DNA from 3 places in the Streptomyces sp. NPDC002671 genome. Region 2 is predicted to be linked to each of the others. Evidence: riboswitches for the same ligand, from Rfam matches in the RefSeq annotation. Region 2 holds a riboswitch; each other region holds the start of a gene.
What was found. A riboswitch is a leader RNA that binds a small molecule or an ion and turns the genes downstream of it on or off. The one in region 2 is predicted to bind cobalamin.

Region 1: another riboswitch for cobalamin. It lies ahead of ACWD35_RS35715 (cobalamin biosynthesis protein); the one in region 2 lies ahead of ACWD35_RS01715 (CbtB domain-containing protein).
Region 3: another riboswitch for cobalamin. It lies ahead of ACWD35_RS16000 (ribonucleoside-diphosphate reductase subunit alpha); the one in region 2 lies ahead of ACWD35_RS01715 (CbtB domain-containing protein).

Annotation. Positions count from the first base shown of each region.
Region 1 is NZ_JBSFVU010000032.1:35,265-43,042, forward strand. It holds gene cobN (cobaltochelatase subunit CobN) at 1-798, opposite strand, end outside; gene ACWD35_RS35710 (cobyric acid synthase) at 795-2,327, opposite strand; gene ACWD35_RS35715 (cobalamin biosynthesis protein) at 2,324-3,295, opposite strand; cobalamin riboswitch at 3,399-3,540, opposite strand; gene ACWD35_RS35720 (hypothetical protein) at 3,689-3,916, opposite strand; gene ACWD35_RS35725 (anion permease) at 3,949-5,145, opposite strand; gene ACWD35_RS35730 (lysozyme) at 5,226-6,044, opposite strand; gene ACWD35_RS35735 (class II aldolase/adducin family protein) at 6,194-6,880, shown strand; gene ACWD35_RS35740 (alpha/beta hydrolase) at 6,945-7,778, shown strand, end outside.
Region 2 is NZ_JBSFVU010000001.1:392,639-400,416, forward strand. It holds gene ACWD35_RS01700 (helix-turn-helix transcriptional regulator) at 1-157, shown strand, start outside; gene ACWD35_RS01705 (histidine phosphatase family protein) at 234-815, shown strand; gene ACWD35_RS01710 (CbtA family protein) at 809-1,558, opposite strand; gene ACWD35_RS01715 (CbtB domain-containing protein) at 1,579-1,800, opposite strand; cobalamin riboswitch at 1,837-1,958, opposite strand; gene ACWD35_RS01720 (hypothetical protein) at 2,052-2,774, opposite strand; gene ACWD35_RS01725 (RHS repeat-associated core domain-containing protein) at 2,776-7,778, opposite strand, start outside.
Region 3 is NZ_JBSFVU010000009.1:95,950-103,727, forward strand. It holds gene ACWD35_RS15970 (GntR family transcriptional regulator) at 66-824, shown strand; gene ACWD35_RS15975 (polyprenyl synthetase family protein) at 940-1,932, shown strand; gene ACWD35_RS15980 (RNA-guided endonuclease InsQ/TnpB family protein) at 1,929-3,167, opposite strand; gene ACWD35_RS15985 (DUF3311 domain-containing protein) at 3,505-3,768, shown strand; gene mctP (monocarboxylate uptake permease MctP) at 3,765-5,384, shown strand; partial or broken gene ACWD35_RS15995 (GNAT family N-acetyltransferase) at 5,458-5,778, shown strand; cobalamin riboswitch at 5,842-5,978, shown strand; gene ACWD35_RS16000 (ribonucleoside-diphosphate reductase subunit alpha) at 6,104-7,778, shown strand, end outside.

The DNA.
Region 1 (7,778 bases), on a different contig from region 2:
CAGGGCGGCGTCGGACTCGTCCCAGGCGCTCTTCGAGGAGGTCAGGCAAAGGCCCTGCAGCACCGGCACGTTGAGGTCGGCGAGGGCTCCGATGTCCCAGGCCTCCTCGTCGCCGCCCGCCGAGGCCTGCGAGGCGTGCGTGCCGCCGGCCGCGAGGACGGTGGCGATCAGAGCGTCGGTCCGGCCCAGGATCTCGTACAGTTCGGCGTCCGCGCCGCGCAGCGAACCGCAGTACACGGGAAGGGCGTTGGCGCCCTGCGCCTCGATCGCCTCGCACAGCGTGTCCACGAAGGCGGTGTTGCCGCCCAGCTCGTGGGCCCGGTAGAAGAGCACGCCGACCGTCGGACGGCCCTCCCGGAGCTCGTACGCGCCGTGCACGCCGTACTCCGGCATCTTGCGCGGCTCCTCGAAGCCCTCGCCGGTCAGCAGCACGGTGTCGGAGAGGAACCGGGCCAGCTCGGTCAGGTTCGCGGGCCCGCCCTCGACCAGGTACTTCAGCGCCTCCGCCACCACACCCGCCGGGACGGACGACTCGGCCATCAGCTCGGCGTCCGGCACGGCCTCGCCGCCCAGCAGCACGGTGGGGATGCCGGAGGCCCGGAGCGCGGCCAGCCCGTCCTCCCAGGCGCGCTTGCCGCCCAGCAGCCGTACGACGGCCAGGTCCGCGCCCTCGATCAGCCCCGGCAGCTCGGCGGCCACGTCGACGCGGGTCGGGTTGGCGATCCGGTACGCGGCGCCGGAGGCCCGGGCCGCCAGCAGATCGGTGTCGGCGGTCGACAACAACAACACTGTGCTCATGCGGGCGCTCCCGGTGGAATGAAGGGCAGTCCTTGTGGCGCGCCCGACTCGATGAGCCGCCAGAGCGCGTCCGTGTCCGCGTGCTGTTCGATGAGGTCGCCGAGCCGGTCGAGCTGCTCCTCGCGCAGCGCGGCGAACGAGGTATCGGGGGCCGGCACGAAGCGGCGGCCCGCGGCGGCGGCCACCTCGCGCAGGAAGGCCCGCCGGAAACCGTCCGACTCCAGGGAGCCGTGCCAGTGGGTGCCCCAGGTCTGGCCGACCCGGCAGCCGTCCAGGCTGTGTCCTTCGTCATCAGAGATGAACGCTTCTCCACCCTCGACGGAGGCGACCCCGTGATGGATCTCGTACCCGTCGACGCGCTCGCCGAGGGCTTCCCCGGTCGGACGCGTGAGGGTCTTCTCCCGGGCGAACCGCACCCGCACGGGGAGCAGGCCGAGCCCTGGGACGGCACCGGCGCGCGACTCGACCTCGTCCTCGATGTGCTCGCCGAGGATCTGGAAGCCGCCGCAGACGCCGAGGATCGGACGTCCTTCCGCGGCCCTCCTGACGAGGGCCTCCGCCAGCCGCCGCTCCCGCAGCCACTCCAGGGCCCGTACGGTCCCGCGCGTGCCCGGGACGACCACCAGGTCGGCGTCGGCCAGTTCCTCCGGCCGGTCCACGAAGCGCACCACGACGCCCGGTTCGGCGGCGAGCGCGTCCACGTCCGTGAAGTTGGACATCAGCGGGATCGCGCAGACGGCGACCCGAAGGACGTCCTCGCCGACGGGCGGGGCGACGTTCGACTCCCGCACGGTCCCGCGCAGGGAGACACGCAGCCCGTCCTCCTCGTCGATGCCGAGCCCGTGCCGGAACGGCAGCACGCCGTAGGTGTGCCGACCGGTGAGCCCGTGCAGCATGTCCAGCCCCGGCTCCAGCAGGCCGACATCGCCGCGGAACTTGTTGACCAGGAACCCGGCTACCAGCTCCTGGTCCTCGGGCGAGAGCAGGGCGACCGTGCCGAAGAAGGAGGCGAAGACGCCGCCGCGGTCGATGTCGCCGACGACGAGCACGGGCAGCCGCGCGTTTCGCGCGATGCCCATGTTGACGATGTCGGTCCGCCGCAGATTGATCTCGGCGGGCGAACCGGCCCCCTCACAGATCACCGCGTCATACGTGCCCCGCAACTCGGCCAGACAGTCCAGGACCGTGCCGAGGAGCTTCTGCTGGCGCCCCCCGTGGTACCCGCGTGCGCTCAGCTCGCCCACCGGCTTGCCGAGCAGCACCACCTGGCTGCTCTGTTCGCCGCCGGGCTTGAGCAGGACCGGGTTCATCAGCGCGGTCGGCTCCACGCGGCAGGCCTGCGCCTGCATGGCCTGCGCCCGCCCGATCTCCGCGCCCTCGCGGGTCACGAAGGAGTTGAGGGACATGTTCTGCGCCTTGAAGGGCGCGACCTTGACGCCCTGGCGCACCAGCCACCGGCAGATCCCGGCCGTCACGACGCTCTTGCCGGCGTCGGAGGTGGTGCCGGCGACGAGGAGACCCCCGTTCACTTCCCACGTCCCTTCAGGCTGTTGACGAGGAGGCGCCCGGCGACCGTGGTGCCGAGCGCGAGCAGGCCGACGCGGCGGGAGAGCCGTACGGCCCGGCCGATGTCGGGGACCTGGACGGCTCGTCCGGTGTCCCCGCCCAGCACGGGCCGGTGCTCGACGCGCCCGCCGTAGGAGAGGGTCCCGCCGAGCCGCACGCCGAGGGCGCCCGCGAACGAGGCCTCCACGGGCCCGGCGTTGGGGCTCGGGTGCCGGCCCGCGTCCGCCCGCCATGCCCGGACGGCGCCGCGCGGGTCGGGTCCGGCGACCGCGGCGAGTACGGCGGTCAGGCGGGCGCCCGGCCAGCCGGCGAGGTCGTCGAGGCGGGCGGAGGCCCAGCCGTAGCGGCGGAAGCGGGGGGACTTGTGACCGACCATCGCGTCCAGGGTGTTGACGGCCCGGAACCCGAGCAGCCCCGGCACCCCGCCGACCGCGCCCCACACCAGGGCGCCCACGACCGCGTCGGAGGTGTTCTCGGCGACCGACTCGACCACCGCGCGCGCGATCCCGGCGGCGTCGAGCGCCTGCGGATCCCGGCCGCACAGATGAGGCAGCCGCGCCCGTGCCGCCTCGGTGTCCCCGGCCTCCAGGGCGCGCCCGATGGCACCGGCCTCCCGGGCCAGCGAAGTGCCCCCGACCACGGCCCAGGTGGCGGCGGCGGTCAGTGCGACGGTGGCGGCGGGGGAGCGGCGTACGGCGCGCTCGGCCGCGGCGCCCAGCGCGACGGCGCCGCCCGCGCAGACGGCGGTGTGCAGCGCGCCCCAGCCGCGGTGGTCGTGCCACAACGCGCCTTCCACGGCGGTGGCCGCCCGTCCGAACGCGGCGACCGGATGCCCGCGGCGCGGATCACCGAGGAGCAGGTCACCGAGGAGCCCGGCGGCGGCGCCGTAGGCGTAGGAGCGGCCGTACGCGCGAGAGCGATCGGCACCCATCGGTTCAGCCGGTCACGGAAGCGACGGCGGTTGTGGCGGTGGTCCTCGATCTGCGGCCGAGCATGGCGATATGTGTCCTCACTCAGGGTGTCCACGCCCTGGTTCGACGAGATCCGGCGGTGAGAGTTCCTGGCTCCCGGGGTGTTCTTCCCCGGTGACAGTGGCGGGACCGCGCCGGATTCGCACCGGCTTCCTCTCTTGCCGCCGTACATGGCCTGGGCAGTCCACCACGCGCCCGGAACGGCCGTCAACTTGCCGTTGACCTGCACGGGGAGAGTGTGCTGAGGCCCACATGGACGGCGTGCGGGCATGCGTAAGGCTCCTCTCCGGAGCGAGCCGGTGAGGAGCCTTACGGGGCCTTGCTGAGCCTTACGGGACCTTGCGGACGGTCGGTCAGGCCTTGTGCATGATCAGGTAGATGCCGTACGCCACCGCCGCCGCGCAGGCCGCGAAGCAGACGTAGGCGCCGGTCACGGCGAGGGCGGCGGAGTTGCCCTGTGCCGCGGCCCTCTCCCTGCGGGACAGGCCGTTGACGCCGAGCGTGAACAGGGCCACCAGGCCGACGGTGAACGCGAGGCTGACGCCGAAGACGGAGCCGAGAGCCGCCCAGTCGATCTTCATGATGCTTCCTTAGTAACCGGGGTTGCTCGGGGTCAGGCGGTGGCCGACAGGTCCTCGGCGACCGTGCCCGCCGGGGGCGGGGTCACGGCGGCGATGGCGGTGGTCACCACGCCGGCCGGCTCTGCACTGTCGGTGTCGTTCACGTTGCTGTGGTCCACGACCTCGCGGCGGGAGAACTTCCAGATCGCGGCGCTCGCGGCGACCAGGAAGACGCCGACGACGGCGGTGCCCCAGTCACCGAGGTCGGTGAGGGACTCGGCGCCCGCGCCGACCAGCGCGGCGGCCGGGAGGGTGAGCACCCAGGCGACGGCCATCCGGGTCGCGGTGGACCAGCGGACCACACCGCCCTTGCGGCCCAGGCCCGCGCCCATCACCGAGCCGGAGACGACGTGGGTGGTGGAGAGGGAGAAGCCGAGGTGGGAGGAGGCCAGGATGGCGGTGGCGGCGCTGGTCTGCGCGGCGAAGCCCTGCTTCGGCTCCAGGTCGGTCAGGCCCTTGCCCATGGTGCGGATGATGCGCCAGCCGCCGATGTAGGTGCCGAGCGCGATGGCCAGGCCCGCGGAGAGGATCACCCAGGTGGGAGGGTTCGAGCCGGGGGCGATGGAGCCGCCCGCGATCAGCGCGAGCGTGATGATGCCCATCGTCTTCTGCGCGTCGTTGGTGCCGTGCGCGAGGGAGACCAGTCCGGCGGAGGCGATCTGGCCGGCGCGGTAGCCCTTGCGGGTGGCCTCGGCGTCGGCGTTGCGGCCGATGCCGTAGGAGAAGCGGGTGGCGAGCATCGCGGCGCCGCCGGCCACGATCGGGGCGGCGACCGCCGGGAGCAGGACCTTGGTGACCAGGACGTCACCGTGGACGGCGCCGAAGCCGGCGGAGGCGACGGTGGCGCCGATCAGGCCGCCCATCAGGGCGTGCGACGAACTGGACGGCAGCCCCACCAGCCAGGTCAGCAGGTTCCAGAGGATCGCGCCGACCAGGGCGGCGAAGATGACCTCGGGGCGGATGCCGTTCTCGTCGACGAGCCCCTTGGAGATCGTGTTGGCGACCTCCACGGAGAGAAAAGCGCCTACAAGGTTGAGTGCGGCGGACATGACCACCGCGACCTTGGGCTTGAGCGCACCGGTCGAGATGGTCGTGGCCATCGCGTTGGCGGTGTCGTGGAAACCGTTCGTGAAATCGAACGCGAGTGCGGTTACCACCACAATCGCGAGGATCAGCGAGAAGCTTTCCATTTACCCAGGCAATCTTTCGAGGTCATTGGCTGTTGGACCGTAGGCAACCTGGGTGAACGGAAGGTGAACTGGTGTAGGCCTCAGGGTTGCCGCAACGGCGTGTCAGGGTTCCGGTCGCCCCTCTCGCCCCAGGCGTCCCTTGGCTGCTGGCCGCGCGCGAAGTCCCGCAGCCGGGCCGCCGAGCCGTGGAAGAGATTCTGGTCACCCGGCAGCCCGCCCCCGGTGCCGTACTGCCAGAACGTCCACTCCTGCCAGCCGCCCGGCAGCTCCCCGGGGCCCGAGGTGCCGTGGCGGGCGATCCACAGGGCATGGTCCGCGGCGAGGGCGCGGCTGTCCCCGGTGCAGGCCTCCCACCAGTGGGCCGTCGTGTAGATCACCGGCCGGCGGCCCGTCTCCCGCCGGACCTCGTCGCTGAAGGACCGGATCCAGCGGACCATCTCCGCGCTGCTCAGCCCGTAGCACTCGTCCTTCTTGTCGTACGGGTTGTACTCGATGTCGAGCGCCGGCGGCAGCGTCCAGCCGTCCGCCCGCCAGTCGCCGCCGTGCCGCACGAAGTACGCGGCCTGCTGGGCGCCCGAGGACGTGTCCGGCAGCGCGAAGTGGTACGCCCCCCGGATCAGCCCCGACTGGCGCGCGCCGTCGTACTGCCGGTCGAAGTAGGGGTTCTGGTAGTCCGTGGACTCGGTCGCCTTCACGTAGACGAACCGCGCGCCCTTGGACTCGGCCTCCGGCCAGTCGACATGCTCCTGATAGGACGAGACGTCGTGCCCCCGGGGCAGGCCCGCCATCTCCTGCGGCGGCCCGGTGTACGCCGTCGCGGTGCCCGTGAGGGCGAGTGCGGCCGTGGCTGCTGCGAGGACTCCGGCGCCACGGCGGAAGGGTGTGCGGTTGCGAGCCATACGTCTTCCCGGGGTCGAGCGGGCGGGGTCCTTCCACCCGGTGGGCAGGAAAGATCATTGAATGCCGGGCGGCGGGGGGATCGGCGTCGTCCGCGGGCGTTTCGCGCCCCTGTCCGCCCGTTCGGGGGTACGGCTGGCAGGATCGCCGCATGGCTGAAGAGCAGGGGCAGACGGAAGAGCGGCACCCAAAGACGGCGGACGTGGCGAGCGTCTGGGCGGAGCTGACGGCGACCGCCCGCCGGACCGTCACCGACGGGCTGGTGGTCGGCACCTCCGGGAACGTCTCCGCGCGCGTCGGGGACCTCGTGCTGGTCACGCCGTCGGGCGTGCCCTACGACCGGCTCACCGAGGACGACGTCACCGGCGTCGACCTCTCCGGCCGGCAGGTGCTCGGCACGCTCGTGCCGACCAGCGAGCTGCCCATGCACCTCGCGGTCTACCGCACCACCCACGCGCGTGCCGTCGTCCACACCCACGCCGTGCACGCCACGGCCGTCTCCACCCTCGTGTCCGAGCTGCCGCCGATCCACTACATGACCAGCGCCCTCGGCGGCCGGGTCCGCGTCGCCCCCTACGCCACCTACGGCACGGACGAGCTGGCCGGCAACATGCTCCGCGCCCTGGCCGGCCGCTCCGGCTGCCTCCTGCAGAACCACGGCACGATCACCCACGGCGCCACCCTCGACCAGGCCTACGACCGCACCGCCCAGCTGGAGTGGATGTGCCGCCTGTGGCTGACGGCGTCCTCGGTCCCGGGCCTGACCCCGTCCCTGCTGACCGAGACCCAGCTGACGGAGGTGGCGGAACGCCTGAAGGGATACGGCCAGCGCGGCTGACCTCCGGCGCCCCGCCCCACTCGTTCGGCTGGCCGGTGCCGGGAACCCCCACGACACTGGACGGGTGCGCACCGTCAAAGCGACAGCCGCCGCGGTCACCGCGGTCCTGGCCGCCGGCGCGGCATCCGTCGCCGCCGGCCGGATGGCCAGCGACGCCGCCCTGAAGGCGCCCGCGGGCCGCCCCCTGCCGACCGAGCCCCGGCTGACCGTGCACGCCACGGCCGCCGGCCAGATCGCGCTCACCCGCGACCTGGCCTCCCTGCGCCCCGGCCGCTACGGCCTCTCCGGCGACGGCTCGCACGCGGTCGTCGGCCCCGTCCTGGCGACGGCCCAGCACACCGCCGACACCGTCGTACGCCGCCTCGAACGCGTCACGCACGGCACCTTCGCCCCCGGCGACGCGGTGTGGCTCACCCCGAACGTGTACGTCGGCAACCCGGACACCGCCCTCGGCCTCGACCACGCCGACGTCGACATACCCGGCGAACTCGGCGCCCTGCCGGCCTGGTTCGTGCCGAACTACCGGGACACCTGGGTGATCGCGGTGCACGGCCTGGGCACCACCCGCGAGCACGCCATGAACCTCATGGGCTTCCTGCACGAGCGCCGCATGCCGGTCCTCGCGCTCGCCTACCGCGGCGACCTCGGCGCCCCGCGCCCACCGGACGGGCTCAACCATCTCGGCGAGACCGAGTGGCGCGACGTGGACGCGGCGATCCGCTACGCCGTCCGCTACGGCGCCCGCCGGGTCGTCCTGCTCGGCTGGTCCACCGGCGCCACCATGGCCCTGCGCGCCGCCGAGCACTCCGTGGTGCGCGAGCGCGTCGCCGGGCTGGTCCTCGACTCGCCGGTGCTCAGCTGGGAGGCCACGCTGCGCGCCCTCGCGCAGGCCCGCCAC
Region 2 (7,778 bases):
CACCGTCGACCTGTCCCTCCGGCCCTCCGACTGGACCCGGCCGCCGATACTCTCGGCCGTCCCCGGGGTCAGAGGCGCGCTCCTGCCCGTGTTCCACCCCGCGGGCAGGGCCGAGCCCGCCGCAGCCCTTCCCATGGCGCACCTCACGTCCGACTGACCGAGGTGCTGCACCCCGTACGGTACGAGCCCGAGTTGTACCGTGACGGGACACGGAAGACAGGAGGACCGCCCGCGTGACCAGCCGTGTCACCCTCATCTCCCCCGCGACCACCCCGTCCCTGCGGCGGGCCCGGTTCGACGACGGCGACTCGCTCGACGACGGCGGAGCGGCACAGGCCGAAGCGGCGGCAGGGCGGCTGCCCGCCGCCGGGCGTGTCCTCGTCTCCCCCACCGTGCGCTGCCGCGAGACGGCTGCCGCGCTCGGCCTCGGCGCCTCGGCGGAGCCGGCACCGGCCGGCCTGGACGTGGGCCGGTGGCGGGGCCGGACCCTCGAAGAGGTCGGCACCGCCGAACCCGAAGCGGTGGCCCACTGGCTGTCCGACCCGGGCGCCGCGCCGCACGGCGGGGAGTCGGTACGGGACCTGTGCGAGCGGGTCGCGCAGTGGCTGGAGGCGTGCGGCCGGGCCGACGGGCGCATGGTGGCCGTGGTCGAGCCGGAGGTGATCCGGGCGGTGACGGTGAACGTCCTGGACGCGCCCGGACCGGCGTTCTGGCGGATCGACGTCCCGCCGCTCACGGCGACGGAGATCACCGGCCGGTCCGGCCGCTGGAACCTGCGACTGGGGCACGCCCTGGGGGCCGTACCGGGTCAGTGAAGCGAGAGCGCCTGCCCCGCGGGGGAGGCCGCGGGCCTCGGCGACAGCAGCCGCTCGGCCAGTTCACCGAAGAGCAGACCGAAGCCGGACCACAGGGTGACCTGGATGGCCAGGGCGGAGAGCCGGAACCGCCACAGCAGGGTGGCCGAGAAGTCCTTCGGCACCTCGTTGATGACCGGCAGGAAGGCGAAGGCCAGCCCGATCAGGAGGACGTAGCCGGCCACCGACGCGACGGTGGCGTACCAGTTGCCCAGCGAGGGCGCTAGCCGCTTGCCGACGATCACGGCGGCGATCGCGAGGAGCACGCTGAGCAGCATCATCAGGAAGTACAGGGTGGTCCGCTTGCCGATCGTGTCCGGGTCGCCGACCGACGGCGGGCTCGCCGGGTACTTCAGGAACGGCACGACGTACACCGCGAGCAGCGCGCAGCCGCACAGCAGCAGCGCGGTCGCTCGCGGGGAGAAGCGGCCGACCCGGCCGAGGGCGAAGCAGAAGGCGAGCGCGGCGATGCCGCCGAAGGACACCCCGTAGACCAGGACACCGGTGGCGAGGCCCGCGGTGGACTGCAGGGAGCGGGAGACGACTTCCATCTCGTGCCCGTGGGAGTGGGCGTCTTCGTAGCTGATCGCGCTGTCGATGTTCGGCTCGCCGAGGAAGTAGGCGATGACGAGGGCGAGCCCGCCGGCCGCAAGGCCGGCGAGCATGCCCCGCACGAGGAGCTTTCTTACTGTTGCGGAGTTCATGTGAGTGCGGTGCCCCGGCCTCAGTGGCAGGGGAAACCGAGCAGGTGGCGGGCGTCGTGCACCCACTCGTGGACGTCCGTGCCGTTGAACACGGAGGAGGCGCCCTGTTCGGCACCGACGAAGTACAGCAGGACGAGCATCAGGATGCCGAAGAAGACCGCCCAGGGAGCGATGGCCTTCAGCGGCAGCGTGGCGGGTACGGCGGGGGTGGTGGCGGTCGGCTGGGCGACGGTCTGCGCCATGGCAGAACCTCCTCTGGGAGTTCGCGTCCCATCTCGGTGGTGCACAGGACGACAGCCACGGGTCTGACTAACGAGCCGCCAGGGGCGCCTCGCTCACAGTGGCGCGACCGTGCCGGATTCCCACCGGCTTCCGTCGTACCGTCGTCGATTCGGACAGACCGTACCGCGTGTCGCGTGCATGGCCAAGACCGCACCGGCGGACGTGATCTTCTTCTCTCGCCAGAATCCGTCCGCGCTCGAGTGATACGGAGTCAGAAGCGCCCGGCCGCGAAGAGGACGGCGGCTCCGAGCACGGCCATCCCCGCACCGGTGGCCAGCGCGGCCAGCCACGCACGCCACCAGCGCGGAGTCGCGGTCACGGCCGCCAACTCCCTGGGCCCGGACCCGGATTCGGCCCACAGATAAGCCAGAAAACCCGCCCCCGTGATGAGCCCGGCCAGGGCCCAGGCGGGGCCACTGGCCAGGCGGTGCCGCCGAGCGGTGAGCATCCGGGCCAGGACGACCACCCCCGTGAGGATCGCCAGGTACCTGAGCCACGTCCACGGCGTGAGCAGGACGTAGGCGACGGGCACCAGCAGGGTCAGGCCCCCGGCGCCGTACGTGGCGTCGAAGTCGCGGAACCGGATCCGCTCCGCGGAGGCGCCCGCCGCCCGGGTCACGGTCGCCCTGAAGTCGCGGGCGGCCTCGTCGGTGCCCGCGACGAAGCCGGCCGGACGGTAGACGTAACTGTGCTCGTCGAGCGGACCGGTGCTCCAGCGCACCGTGACATCCGTGCCCTCGGCGTCCATCTGCACCGAGTGCGTCCGGCCGGCCTTGATGTCCGCCACCAGCTCGCGCGTCGACCCGGAGGCCGGTACGACGCGCAGCAGCGTGGTGGCGAACGACAGCACGAGCACCAGGAGCAGCGCCCAGCGGGCCGGACGCCAGAGGCTGTCGGGCCGGGCGTCCGACAGTCCGCCAGGGCGCTGCGTCATCTCAGTGCACCTCCATGGTCCAGTAGTAGGTCTGGTACACACTGGCACCGCCGTAGCCCTGCTTCACGTCCGGCATCCCGAAGTGGATCAGTGAAGCGGTCCCCGTGTCGTTGAAGGCCGCGAACGCCACCGTGAAGCTGCGACTGCTGCGGTTCTCGTTGACCACCTGGTAGACCACGTCGTAGCCGCCGGTGAAGGCGTCGGGAGTCTCCGTACCGTGGTGGCCGTTGGTCGCCATTCCGAGCATGTCCTTCGGGAAGTTGCCCAGCTTCTCCCCCAGGTTCTTGCCGTCGACGTAGTCGTCCTGTCCGCCGAGGGCGTTGATGTCCGCGCTGAAGTCGTCGGCCTCAAGCTTCTCCTTCAGTCGCCGGATGATGCCCATGTTGTGCTTGTCCGTCGCCAGTTGCTGGGTGAGCGGGCTGCCGGCGTCGAACGGGACGTTCGCGCCCTTGCCACCCGCCCAGAGCTTGAGCAGATCCTGCCAGCTCAGCTGCGGTGAGTTGCCACCCAGGTAGTTGCAGGCCGCCATGGTGCCGGACGCGACGCTCGCACCTGCCTGGCAGGGGTGCCTGTTGCCGGCGATGGTCATGACGTACGCCTTGAGCTGGGCCGCGAGCGCCGAGTGCACCAGCTTCTCGTTCGAGTCGTCCTTCCAGACGTGGTGCTGGAGCGCTTCCAGGGCTGCCAGGCAGGCGGAGTCGCAGCCGCCGCCACCGCCGTGGTGGCCACCGTTACCACCGTCGCCGCTCGGGGGCGGCGGGATCGGGGGCAGGTCGCCGTACGTACCGTGGTCCCCGCTGCAGTACACCGGGTAGCAGCTTTCCAGACCGCTGGGGTCGCTGTTGTTGATCGGGTTGTCCGCGGCGTAGGTGTACCCGCCCAGTTCCTGCGGCTTGGTCGCCTCGAAGACGGGGTCGACGCTGATGAAGCTGCCCAGGGAGGGGTCGTACTTACGGGCGCCGACGTCGGTGTAACCGGTGCTCGTGTCCTGGGGTTTGCCGAGATAGGAGTGGGTCGGATCGGCCCAGGCCGTGGTGTTGGCGCTGGAGCGTGGCTGCCCGTAGGGCGTGTACTGCTTGCGGGCGACCTGCTGGGTGGTGGCGTCCATGGACAGGTTGGCCGTGCCGTGCGGGTCACCGAAGAGGTACTTCAGCCCGCCGCCGGACAGGCTGGAGCGGACCGCCATCGGCACACCGGCGCCGCCACCGTGCACGTAGGTGCGCACGGCACCGAGCAGCACGTTGGGGGTGACGCTGGTGTTGACGACGATCTCGGTGTCACCGGCGAACAGCGTGGTCTGACCGGGGTCGCGGCGGATCAGCTGGTTGCCGTCCGCGTCGTAGAGGTACTTGGTGGTCGACGGGCTGGTGCCGTCGATGTCCACCTGAGCCAGGTGGCCCTCGTCGTCCCAGGTCAGGGTCTGGCCCGGGCCGCTGGTGGGGGTCCGGGTGCGCAGGTTGCCGTCTTCGTCGTAGCCGAACTTCGTCGGGTTCGTGCCACCGGTGGTGGCGGTCAGGGTGTGCGGCTGCGCACCGGTGGAGTTGCAGCCCGTGGTGCAGCCGTCGGTGTAGCCGGTGGTGGATGTCGTGCCGGAGCTGCCGATGGCGTGGTCGACGCTCTGCTTGCGGTTGCCGATGGCGTCGTAGCCGAAGGACTGCCAGTACGAGCCAGGCGTTGTGGTAAGAGTGCTGGTCGTGGGCGGGTTGGCGGCGCAGTTGTCGTTGGCCGTCCAGGCGTCGGTGAGCCGGTTCAGCGTGTCGTAGCTGTAGCACTGCTGGTCGGTGACGGTGTTACCGGTCTCCGACTGCTGGTCGGTCGTGGACGTCGGGTTGCCCGAGGCGTCGTAGGTGTACTTGGTGTCGTCGACCGTCGGCCCGGGCGCCTGAGTACGGGTGATCAGACGGTCGGTCAGCCGACGCGTCTGGTCGTCGTAGCTGTAGGTGATCCAGGCCGGGTTGGTCGAGGCCCCCATGGTGATCTGCGAGGGCTCACCGTAGTTGGTGAGGACCGTGGCCGCCACGTAGGTGTTGATGCTGCTGCCCGTGGTGGTCGGGTTGCCGAGCGCGTCGTGGCCGTAGGTAATGACCTCGTTCAGCAGGCCCTGGGTGCGCGGGTCGCTCTGCGTGGCCAGCGTCTGGGTGTGCGTCGTGTACGTGAAGGTGGTCGTGTACGTCGACGGCAGCGGGGCCTCCGACGTGGGCAGGGTGATCTTGGTGCCGGTGGGCTTGCCGAGGCTGGTGTAGCCGGTGGTGGCGGTCGTGTACCCGCCGGTCACACCCTGGACGTAGCGCGTGGACGAGGTCGGCAGACCGATCCGGATGGTGTCGTAGGCCCAGGAGGCGAACTGGAAACCGGCCTTGGCCTTGTCCGTGCCCGTCAGCTTGCGGCCCAGCAGGTCGTAGGTGTAGTCGAGCTCGACCTGCTTGGCGTCCTTGGTGGACACCATGTTGCCGGCATCGTCGTAGCCGTAGTTGCTGCCGCCCGCGTCGGGGTCGGTCTGCGAGGTCTTACGGCCGAGCAGGTCGTAGCCGAACGACCACTCGGTCTTGTCGGCGCCGGTCACCCGCGTCCGCTGACCTGCGGAGTTGTAGCCGTAGGTGGTGGCCGAGGTGGTGCCGCCGGTGGCGGTGAAACCGGCCGACGCGGATCCGCTCAGGGTGGGGAGCGCGGTGTACTGGTCGAGTTCGGTGGTCTGGCCGCGGGCGTTGGTCACCGTGGTGGTGGCCACCCCGCCCTTGGCCGGCAGGACGGTGGTCCTGTCACCGGTGTAAGCGGTGGTCGTGGCCCAGGTCTTGGTCCCGGCGTGCTCCTCGGTGAGCAGGTCCGCCCGCCCGAGGCCGTCGTGGTCGGTGACGGTGGTGTCCGGGATGGACACCTGGGAGACCGAGATCAGCTTGCTGCCGGGGTTGCCGCCGACGTTGTAGGCGTTGTTGGTGCCTACCGTCCAGCCGTGCGAGTCGTACTGCGTGTCCGAGACGGTGGTCGTGCTGTTCTCGGCGGTGGTCTGCGTCTGGAGGGAGCGCAGCATCGCGTCGTACAGGGTCTCGCTGGTCTTGTAACTGCCGTTGTCCACCAGTGTGTTGGTGGCCACGACCGAGGGCGCCGTCTGGGACAGGCTGTAGGTGTAGGTCGTGTTCGCCGGTGCGCTGTTGGCCTTGATCTCGTTGGGCAGCCACACCGCCGTCAGGCGGCCGAGGGCGTCATAGGTCAGCGAGGTGAGCAGGCTTGCCGCATCGGTCTTGGCGGTGGGCAGGGCCCGGGCCGGGTCCTGGGTCGCGGTGGTCAGCTGGCAGTCCTTGGACGACACGGTGACCGCGGAGCAGTCCGTACCCGGGGTGACCTGGGTGACGGTCGTGGTGCTGGTGGGCAGCTCGCCGCTGACCGGGCTGTAGGAGGTGAAGACGGACTGGCTCAAGCTCTTGCCGTCGGGCGAGGCGGAGTTGGGGGTGCGGGTGGCCTTCGTGGTGCGGCCGTAGGTGTCGTAGCTGGAGGCGGCCTGGTCGATGAACGAGGTCGCGGTCGCGCCGCTCGCCGCCGACGCGGCCTGCACCAGGGTGGCGTCGCCGTGCGTCGGAAGGGCGGGGTTCGTCCGGCCGTCGCCGTCGTAGCCGAAGGCGTGACCGTCGTAGGAGGTGCGGTTGTCCGAGAGCAGCGTCCCGCTCGGGGTCGCTCCGGCGGTGGAGCAGTCCTGGGCGGTGGTGATGGTCTCGGAGGGCAGCGTCAGCGACAGGTCGGGGTTCGACAGGTAGCGGGTGTAGGTGCACTTTTCGACATTGTCGGTGTCCGCGGTCTCACCGCGGTCGTCGACCTGCACCGGCATACCGGTGGTGGGCTTGTCCAGCGTCGTGTTGTAGAAGGTGTCGGTCTCGGTCTTGCGCCAGCCGTACGACACGGACTGACGGCTCAGCGTCTTGGCGCTGCGGACCATCTGTGCCGTCAGGTCCGACAGGCCACTGCGGTTACGGGTGGCCGTGGGACCGATGATCGTCGGCACGGTGACGACGGCCTTGGTCAGGCTGCCGCCGGAGGCGGTGTAAGTGTCCGACTCGAAGACCTGGCCGCCCAGCGCGTTGTCGTCGGTGACCGAGGTCGCGCCGTCCTGGCTGCTCAGCGACGGCACCGAGCGGGTCTTGCCGCCGGGCAGGGTGTCGCCGTTCATGCCCAGGAAGTAGTAGCTCTTCGACAGCGTCTTCTGGTCGTAGACCTTGGCGCCGTTCGTGTAGTGGAAGACGTTCGGGTCACCGGTGGTGACGTCCACCTCCGGGTAGCCACGGAACTGACCCCAGGTACGGTTCTTCGCCTTGACGACCTCGTTGTCGTCGTAGTGCCAGCCCGGGTTGCCCTTGTAGGCGTAGTCCGTCTCCAGCTCGGGCTGGGTGCCGTCCTGGTAGGAGTTGTGCGGGTCCGTGGTGACGACCGAGCTGACCTTGTACTTGTAGAACCAGTCCATCCACGGCGACGGCTGCCCGTAGGGCGTCCAGTACACCGGGAAACACGAGAGCGTGTTGGTGGAGGCGAAGTTCTTGGCCGCCGCGTCCGTCGGGTCGTTCGGGTCGCTGGCCGGGGCGGTGGAACAGTCCGGCCGGTCGTAGACAACCGTCGTCTCCGCGCCCGTCTCGCTGGTGACCGTCTGGATCCGGTCGTGGTACATCAGCGGCATCTGCGGGATCGTGCCGACCCGGTTGGGCAGTTGGAGCGGCGGGTCAAAGCTCACCGACGGCGTCGAGGTGCTGCCCGACGCACCACCCAGCGTGTCCAGGCCGGTGCGCTGCACCGAGTCCAGCCACAGCGTCGGGGCATGGTCACCGCCGTCCGGGAAGGACTGGGTGAAGCTGTACTTGTCGACCTGCTTCGTCGCCCCACCGCTCTGGATCTGCGTCGTGATCGACGTCAGGCGCTTACGCGACCAGAAACTCGGCCCGTGATTCGTGCAGTTCGTCGACCCCGACGTGCAGTTCAGGTCGATCGGCACGTCCGGCCAGTACGCCGCGTTCGCCGCGGTGA
Region 3 (7,778 bases), on a different contig from region 2:
CACGATGTGAGCCGTGGCCGATGTCTGTCGGTCGCTTTCGGCAGCCGGAGCCGGGAAGGCAGAGCATGAGCACCGACGTCAGCAGTGCGGAGAACGAGGCCGGGACGAACGTCCGTACCGCGCGCGTGCCCAAGTACTACCGCCTGAAGAAGCACCTGCTCGACATGACGGAGACGCAGGCGCCCGGCACGCCGGTCCCGCCCGAGCGCACGCTGGCGGCCGAGTTCGACACCTCCCGCACGACCGTCCGCCAGGCCCTGCAGGAGCTGGTCGTCGAGGGCCGGCTGGAGCGCATCCAGGGCAAGGGCACCTTCGTCGCCAAGCCGAAGGTCTCCCAGGCGCTGCAGCTCACCTCCTACACCGAGGACATGCGCGCCCAGGGCCTGGAGCCGACCTCGCAGCTGCTGGACGTCGGCTACATCACCGCCGACGACCGGCTCGCCGAGCTGCTCGACATCACGCCCGGCGGACGCGTGCTGCGCATCGAGCGGCTGCGCATGGCCAACGGCGAGCCGATGGCCATCGAGACCACCCATCTCTCCGCCAAGCGCTTCCCCGCCCTGCGGCGCTCCCTCGTGAAGTACACGTCCCTCTACACCGCGCTCGCCGAGGTCTACGACGTCCACCTCGCCGAGGCCGAGGAGACCATCGAGACCTCCCTGGCCACGCCCCGCGAGGCCGGCCTGCTGGGCACCGACGTCGGCCTGCCGATGCTGATGCTCTCCCGCCACTCCCTCGACCGCGAGGGCAAGCCGGTGGAGTGGGTGCGCTCGGTGTACCGCGGGGACCGCTACAAGTTCGTGGCGCGGCTGAAGCGGCCGTAGCGCAGTCGAGGTAGCGGATATTGGACGCTCACGCGCGTCTGATGATTGAGTACGCTCCGTCAATACAGCACAGCGTGATGATATTTGGGGGAGCCGCGTGAGCCCTGCTTTGCCCGTGGCAGTCGCCGATGCGGGGTTGGCCGAAGACCTCACCCGGAACATGGAACTGGCCGAGCAGCACCTCCTCGCCTCGGTGGAGTCGGACCACGGCCTGCTCACCGAGTCCGCTCGCCATCTGATCAACGCCGGCGGAAAGCGGCTGCGGCCCTTTCTGGTGCTCCTGGGCTCGCAGTTCGGGGAACAGCGGGACGAGCGCATACTGTCGGCCGCCGTCGCGATGGAACTCACCCACATCGGCACGCTGTACCACGACGACATCATGGACGAGGCCACCATCCGGCGCGGCGTGCCGAGCGCGCACGCGCTGTGGGGCGGCAAGGTCGCCGTACTGACGGGGGACTTCCTCTTCGCCCGCGCGTCACGGCTCGTGGCCGAGCTGGGCGAGTCGGCGATCCAGCTGCACGCCAGGACCTTCAGCCGGCTCTGCGTGGGGCAGTCGGCCGAAACGGCCGGCCCCCAGTCGCAGGACGACCGGCTCCACCACCACATCGGCGTCCTCAGCGACAAGACCGCCTCCCTCTTCTCCGCCTCCGGGGAACTCGGCAGCGCGCTCGCGGGGGCGCCCGGTGAGGTCACCGCGGGCATCAGCCGGGCCTGCGAGGCCTGGGGCATCGCGTACCAGCTCCTGGACGACGTGCTCGACGTGACGAGCGAGACCGACGAGAGCGGCAAGCCCGCGGGCGCCGACCTGCGCGAGGGCGTCCCCACCCTGCCCATGATCTTCGCGCTGCGGTCCGCCCTGCCCGCCGACCAGCGCCTCGTGGAGCTGCTCACCTCCGGCCGGCTGACCGACCCTGACCTGCACTCCGAGGCCCTGGCACTGCTCCAGGAACACCCGGCGATCGACATGGCCCGCGCGGAAGTGCAGAAGTGGGCGAACCTCGCACGGCGGGAGATCCGCGCGCTGCCCGGCTGCCCGGCACGGGACGTCTTCGAGTCGCTCTGCGACTACGTGGTGAACAAGACCCAGTCAACTACCCGTCGCTAGAGCGACGGGCTTGCACAACGGGCGTCACTGGCTGTGGCGCTGCGTTTGCGTCCAGCCCCGCCCCGCTGCTGCGGTGGTGGGGCGGGGGCCGTTGACTGGGCCCCGCGTCGCCACAACTCCCGCGCGCGGGCGCGGATGTTGCGGGAGCCGTTCCGGTCCGCGTGCGCAACGACGCCGCAGTTCCGGCAGGCGAACCGGGCCTGACTGACCCGGTTCGCCTTGTCGATGTGCCCGCAGTCGGCGCAGGTGCGGGAGGTGTACGCCGGATCGACATACACCACCGGCACCCCCACCCGGCGGGCCTTGTACGCGATGAACGCCCCCAGCTGGGCGAAGGACCAGCTGGAGTGGGCGGCCCGTTGGGGCTTGCGAAGCCGTACCCGCTCGCGGATGCCCATCAGGTCTTCCAGGGCGATCCCGCGACCGGTGCGTTCAGCCTCGGCCACCACATGTTTCGCGATCTTGTGGTTGATGTCCCGCGCCCGCCGCGCCTCCTTACGCCTGCGCTTCTTCAGCCGACGTTTCGCGGACGGGGTGTTCTTCTTCTGCAGCTTGGTGCGCAACTTCCGCTCCCGCACCCGGACGCGGTTCAATTCACGTCCGGCCATGATCTCGCCGTCACTGGTGGTAGCGATGTTCACGATGCCCAGGTCAATGCCGAGGAAGTCCACGCGATCGGTGTTCGATTCCCGCTCCGGGATCTCGCAGGTGGCGTTGAGAAACCACATGTCGTCCCGGCACACGAGATCGGACTCGCCCTTGCGGTACAGGGCCAGGGTGGCCAACTGCTCAGGGCCAGCGGTGAACCCCACGTCCTTCACCCGCCCGTGCACGGTCCAGATCGACACCCGCCGCTCGCCGATCTGCCAGGACAGCATCCGGTCGTCGTACGGCTGCGCGCTCTGCGGCCGGAAGACGACCGGCTTCCCAGTCGCCTTGCGGTGACGCTTCGATCCCGGATTCCCAAGGTTTCCTGCCTTCAGGTTGGCCTTCATCACCGCGTACGCGTCACACGTCTTCTTGATCACGTGCTGGGCGGCCTGCGCACCCAGCCCCCACCGGGCCTTGATCTCGCCGTAGGTGTGCTCGCGCAGCGCGAAGTTCCGCTTCACGCCCTTCTCGAACGCCACACCGCTTGCCCAGGTGGCCGCCTCGTTGCAGGCGCGCAGCGTCGCCTCAAGCGCCGCCGCCTGCACGGGCGTCGGCAGCAGCTTCACCTGCACCACCAGCTTCACGATCACCCAACGTATACATGCGTACGACCGCCTACCGCATGTTCACCACCCATCACCCAAATCGGTGAGCCAGGCATCACATGACAGGCGACACTGGCCTCGCGGGCCACAGCATCCGGCCGCTGCGCGGCCTGGCACACACCAGCGACACCACGGTGTTCCCCGCCTCCCAAGAACCCGCTGAACGCAGACCATTCGGCACACCAGAACGCACACCAACTCCAGGTACCGAGATTCGGACGAGGTCTTCCGCTTCCGTGATCCCGTCGCCTACATTGCCTGCGCATTACACGGGTGATCAACACCCGGGTGATCAACGAGGGTACGGAGGCGCGGCATGTCCGAAACACCTGAAGTGAGACCCCCGCTCGTCACACCGATCCGGATGATCATCGGCCTGTGCCTCGCCGCGCCCTTCGTGGCGATGCTGTGGGTCGGCTCCTACGCCAAGACGGACCCGGCGTTCATCGGGATCCCGTTCTTCTACTGGTACCAGATGCTCTGGGTGCTGATCTCCACCGCGCTCACGGTGACCGCGTACCGACTGTGGCAGCACGACCAGCGCTCCCGCGCCGCTCAGAAGGGCGGTGCTGCCCGGTGAAGAACGGCGTCAACGGCGTCGCGCTCGGCGTCTGCATCTTCTTCTTCCTGGCCGTCACGGTCATGGGCTTCCTCGCCGCACGCTGGCGCAAGGCGGACGACGAGCACTCGCTGGACGAATGGGGCCTGGGCGGACGGTCGTTCGGCACCTGGATCACCTGGTTCCTGCTCGGCGGCGACCTGTACACGGCGTACACCTTCGTCGCCGTACCGGCAGCGGTCTACGCGGCGGGCGCGGCCGGCTTCTTCGCGGTGCCGTACACGATCCTGGTCTACCCGCTGATCTTCACCTTCCTGCCCCGCCTGTGGTCGGTGTCCCACAAGCACGGCTACGTGACGACCTCGGACTTCGTGCGCGGCCGGTTCGGCTCCAAGGGCCTGTCGCTGGCCGTGGCGGTCACCGGCATCCTCGCGACGATGCCGTACATCGCGCTCCAACTCGTCGGCATCCAGGCGGTGCTGGACGTGATGGGCGTGGGTGGCGGAGAGAGTGCGAACTGGTTCGTGAAGGATCTCCCGCTGATGATCGCCTTCGGTGTCCTCGCGGCCTACACGTACTCCTCGGGCCTGCGCGCCCCGGCGCTGATCGCGTTCGTGAAGGACGCCCTGATCTACATCGTCATCGCGGTGGCGATCATCTACATCCCGATCAAACTGGGCGGGTTCGACGACGTCTTCGCCAAGGCGAGTCACGCGCTCAGCCAGGTCAACCCGGCGACCGGCAAGCCACACGGCGCGCTCACCCCGCCGGAGGCGGGCCAGTGGACGTACGCCACGCTGGCGCTCGGCTCCGCGCTGGCCCTGTTCATGTACCCGCACTCGATCACCGCGACCCTGTCGTCCAAGAGCCGTGAGGTGATCCGCCGCAACACCACGATCCTGCCGCTGTACTCTCTCATGCTCGGCCTGCTGGCCCTGCTGGGCTTCATGGCGATCGCGGCCGGAGTGAAGGTCACCAACGCACAGTTGGCGATCCCGCAGCTCTTCGAGGACATGTTCCCGGACTGGTTCGCGGGCGTGGCCTTCGCGGCGATCGGCATCGGCGCACTGGTGCCGGCGGCGATCATGTCGATCGCGGCGGCGAACCTCTTCACCCGCAACATCTACAAGGACTTCATCAACCCCGACGCGACGCCCCGGCAGGAGACCCGGGTCTCCAAGCTCGTGTCGCTGCTGGTGAAGGTGGGCGCGCTGGTCTTCGTCCTCACCATGGACAAGACAGTGGCCATCAACTTCCAGCTGCTGGGCGGCATCTGGATCCTGCAGACCTTCCCGGCGCTGGTCGGCGGCCTGTTCACGCGCTGGTTCCACCGCTGGGCGCTGCTCGCCGGCTGGGCGGCCGGCATGGTGTACGGCACGGTCGCCGCGTACGGGATCGCCTCCCCGACACAGAAGCACTTCGGCGGCAACGCCAAGGAGATCCCGGGCATCGGTGAGATCGGCTACATCGGCCTGACGGCGTTCGTGCTCAACGTGGCGGTCACGGTCGCCCTCACCCTCGTCCTGAAGGCCGTCAAGGCCCCCGAGGGCCTGGACGAGACGCGGCCGGAGGACTACACGGCGGACGCGGGCGATGCGGGGGCACAGGCGGAACTGGCTCCCACTGCAACCCCCTAGGACTTCCACACGCACAGCGGGCCGCCGAAAACCACGCACCACGGCGGCCCGCTGTCGTACCCACTCACGGACCCTCCTCGGCGGCGTCGCCTTCGTGCCGTCCGGCGGTCCGGTGGCCGACATCGCCCGTCGCGGCGAGGCCGAGATCCGGATGCCGGCCGTCGCCCACGCGGCCCGCGGCCGGGGCGCCGGCGAGGCCCTCGTACGCGCCTGCGTGCAGCGCGCACGGGCCACCGAGGGCTGCACGGCGGTCGTCCTGTCGACCCAGCGCACCATGCACACCGCCCACCGCCTCTACGAACGCCTGCGCTTCGTCCGCGTGCCGGAACGGGACTGGAACCCCGTCCCGGAACTCGACGACGTCACTCTCCTCACCTACGAGTTGACGCTGTGAAGCCGTCGCGCCACGCATGAGACACAACATGTGGGGGTGCCACGACAGCCCGGCACTAGATGTATGCTCGTCCTCGCTGTCGCCGCAGGGGAATCCGGTGCGAATCCGGAACTGTCCCGCAACGGTGTACTTGTGCGTGGCCGCCTGAAGCGGAACGCACTCGCGTCAGTCCGAGGACCTGTCGGCAGCGTGCGCCCGGCCGTCCGGTCCGGGTGTCTTCAGACGTCCGGGCCTCGCGGAGTGGGCTGGTGGACGCGACGCCGTGCGCGCTCGTGCCGTCCCCTGCCCTCCGCCAGGCCCCGTGCCGAGCGAGGGAGAGCCCCACGTGACCATCGCGCCAGCCGAACCGGCTTCAGCCACCCAGGCGATCGCGGCCCCGGTGGAGAACGACGGTCCCGGTACCGCGCTGCTGCGGACCCTGACCGAGCTGACCGCCGACCTCCCTGACGCCGACCCCGGCCGGGTCGCCGCCGCCGCGCTGCGCGGCCGGTCCGCGAACGGGGCCGTGCCGGATGTCATCGCGGAGTTGCGCGAGCTGGCCACGGAGGCCGCCGCCGGTCTCATCTCCGAGGACCCCGCCTACTCCCGGCTGGCCGCCCGGCTGCTGACGATCTCCATCCGCGCCGAGGCCGCCTCGCAGGGCGTGACGACCTTCACCGAGTCCGTCGCCGTGGGCCACCGCGAGGGCCTCGTCGCCGACCGCACCGCCGAGTTCGTACGGCTGCACGCCGAGCGGCTCGACGCGCTGGTCGACGTGCACGCCGACGACCGCTTCGGCTACTTCGGCCTGCGCACCCTGCACAGCCGCTACCTGCTCCGGCACCCGATCACCCGCAAGGTCATCGAGACGCCCCAGCACTTCATGCTCCGGGTCGCCGCCGGGCTCGCCGAGGACGACACCCTCCGTTCCGTCGACGAAGTCGCCGCGCTCTACGGGCTCATGAGCCGGCTCGACTACCTGCCCTCCTCCCCCACGCTCTTCAACTCCGGCACGCGGCACCCGCAGATGTCGTCCTGCTACCTCCTCGACTCCCCGCTGGACGAGCTGGACTCCATCTACGACCGCTACCACCAGGTGGCCCGGCTCTCGAAGCACGCCGGCGGCATCGGGCTGTCGTACTCCCGGATCCGCAGCCGCGGTTCGCTCATCCGTGGCACCAACGGGCACTCCAACGGCATCGTCCCGTTCCTGAAGACCCTGGACGCCTCGGTGGCCGCCGTGAACCAGGGCGGCCGGCGCAAGGGTGCCGCGGCCGTCTACCTGGAGACCTGGCACTCCGACATCGAGGAGTTCCTGGAACTGCGGGACAACACCGGTGAGGACGCCCGCCGGACGCACAACCTGAACCTCGCGCACTGGATCCCGGACGAGTTCATGCGCCGCGTGAACGCCGACGAGCAGTGGTCGCTGTTCTCCCCGGCCGACGTGCCCGAGCTGGTCGACCTGTGGGGCGCGGAGTTCGACGCCGCCTACCGCAAGGCGGAGCAGGCGGGCCTCGCGAGGAAGACCATCCCGGCCCGCGACCTGTACGGCCGCATGATGCGCACCCTCGCGCAGACCGGCAACGGCTGGATGACCTTCAAGGACGCCGCCAACCGCACCGCGAACCAGACGGCCCTGCCGGGTCATGTCGTCCACTCCTCCAACCTCTGCACGGAGATCCTGGAGGTCACGGACGACGGCGAGACGGCGGTCTGCAACCTGGGGTCGGTCAACCTCGGTGCCTTCGTGGCCGACGGGGACATCGACTGGCAGCGCCTCGACGAGACCGTCCGCACCGCCGTCACCTTCCTCGACCGGGTCGTGGACATCAACTTCTACCCGACCGAGCAGGCCGGGCGGTCGAACGCCAAGTGGCGTCCCGTCGGCCTCGGCGCGATGGGCCTTCAGGACGTCTTCTTCAAGCTGCGTGTGCCCTTCGACTCGCCGGAGGCCAAGGCGCTCTCCACGCGGATCGCCGAGCGGATCATGCTCGCCGCGTACGAGGCCTCCGCCGACC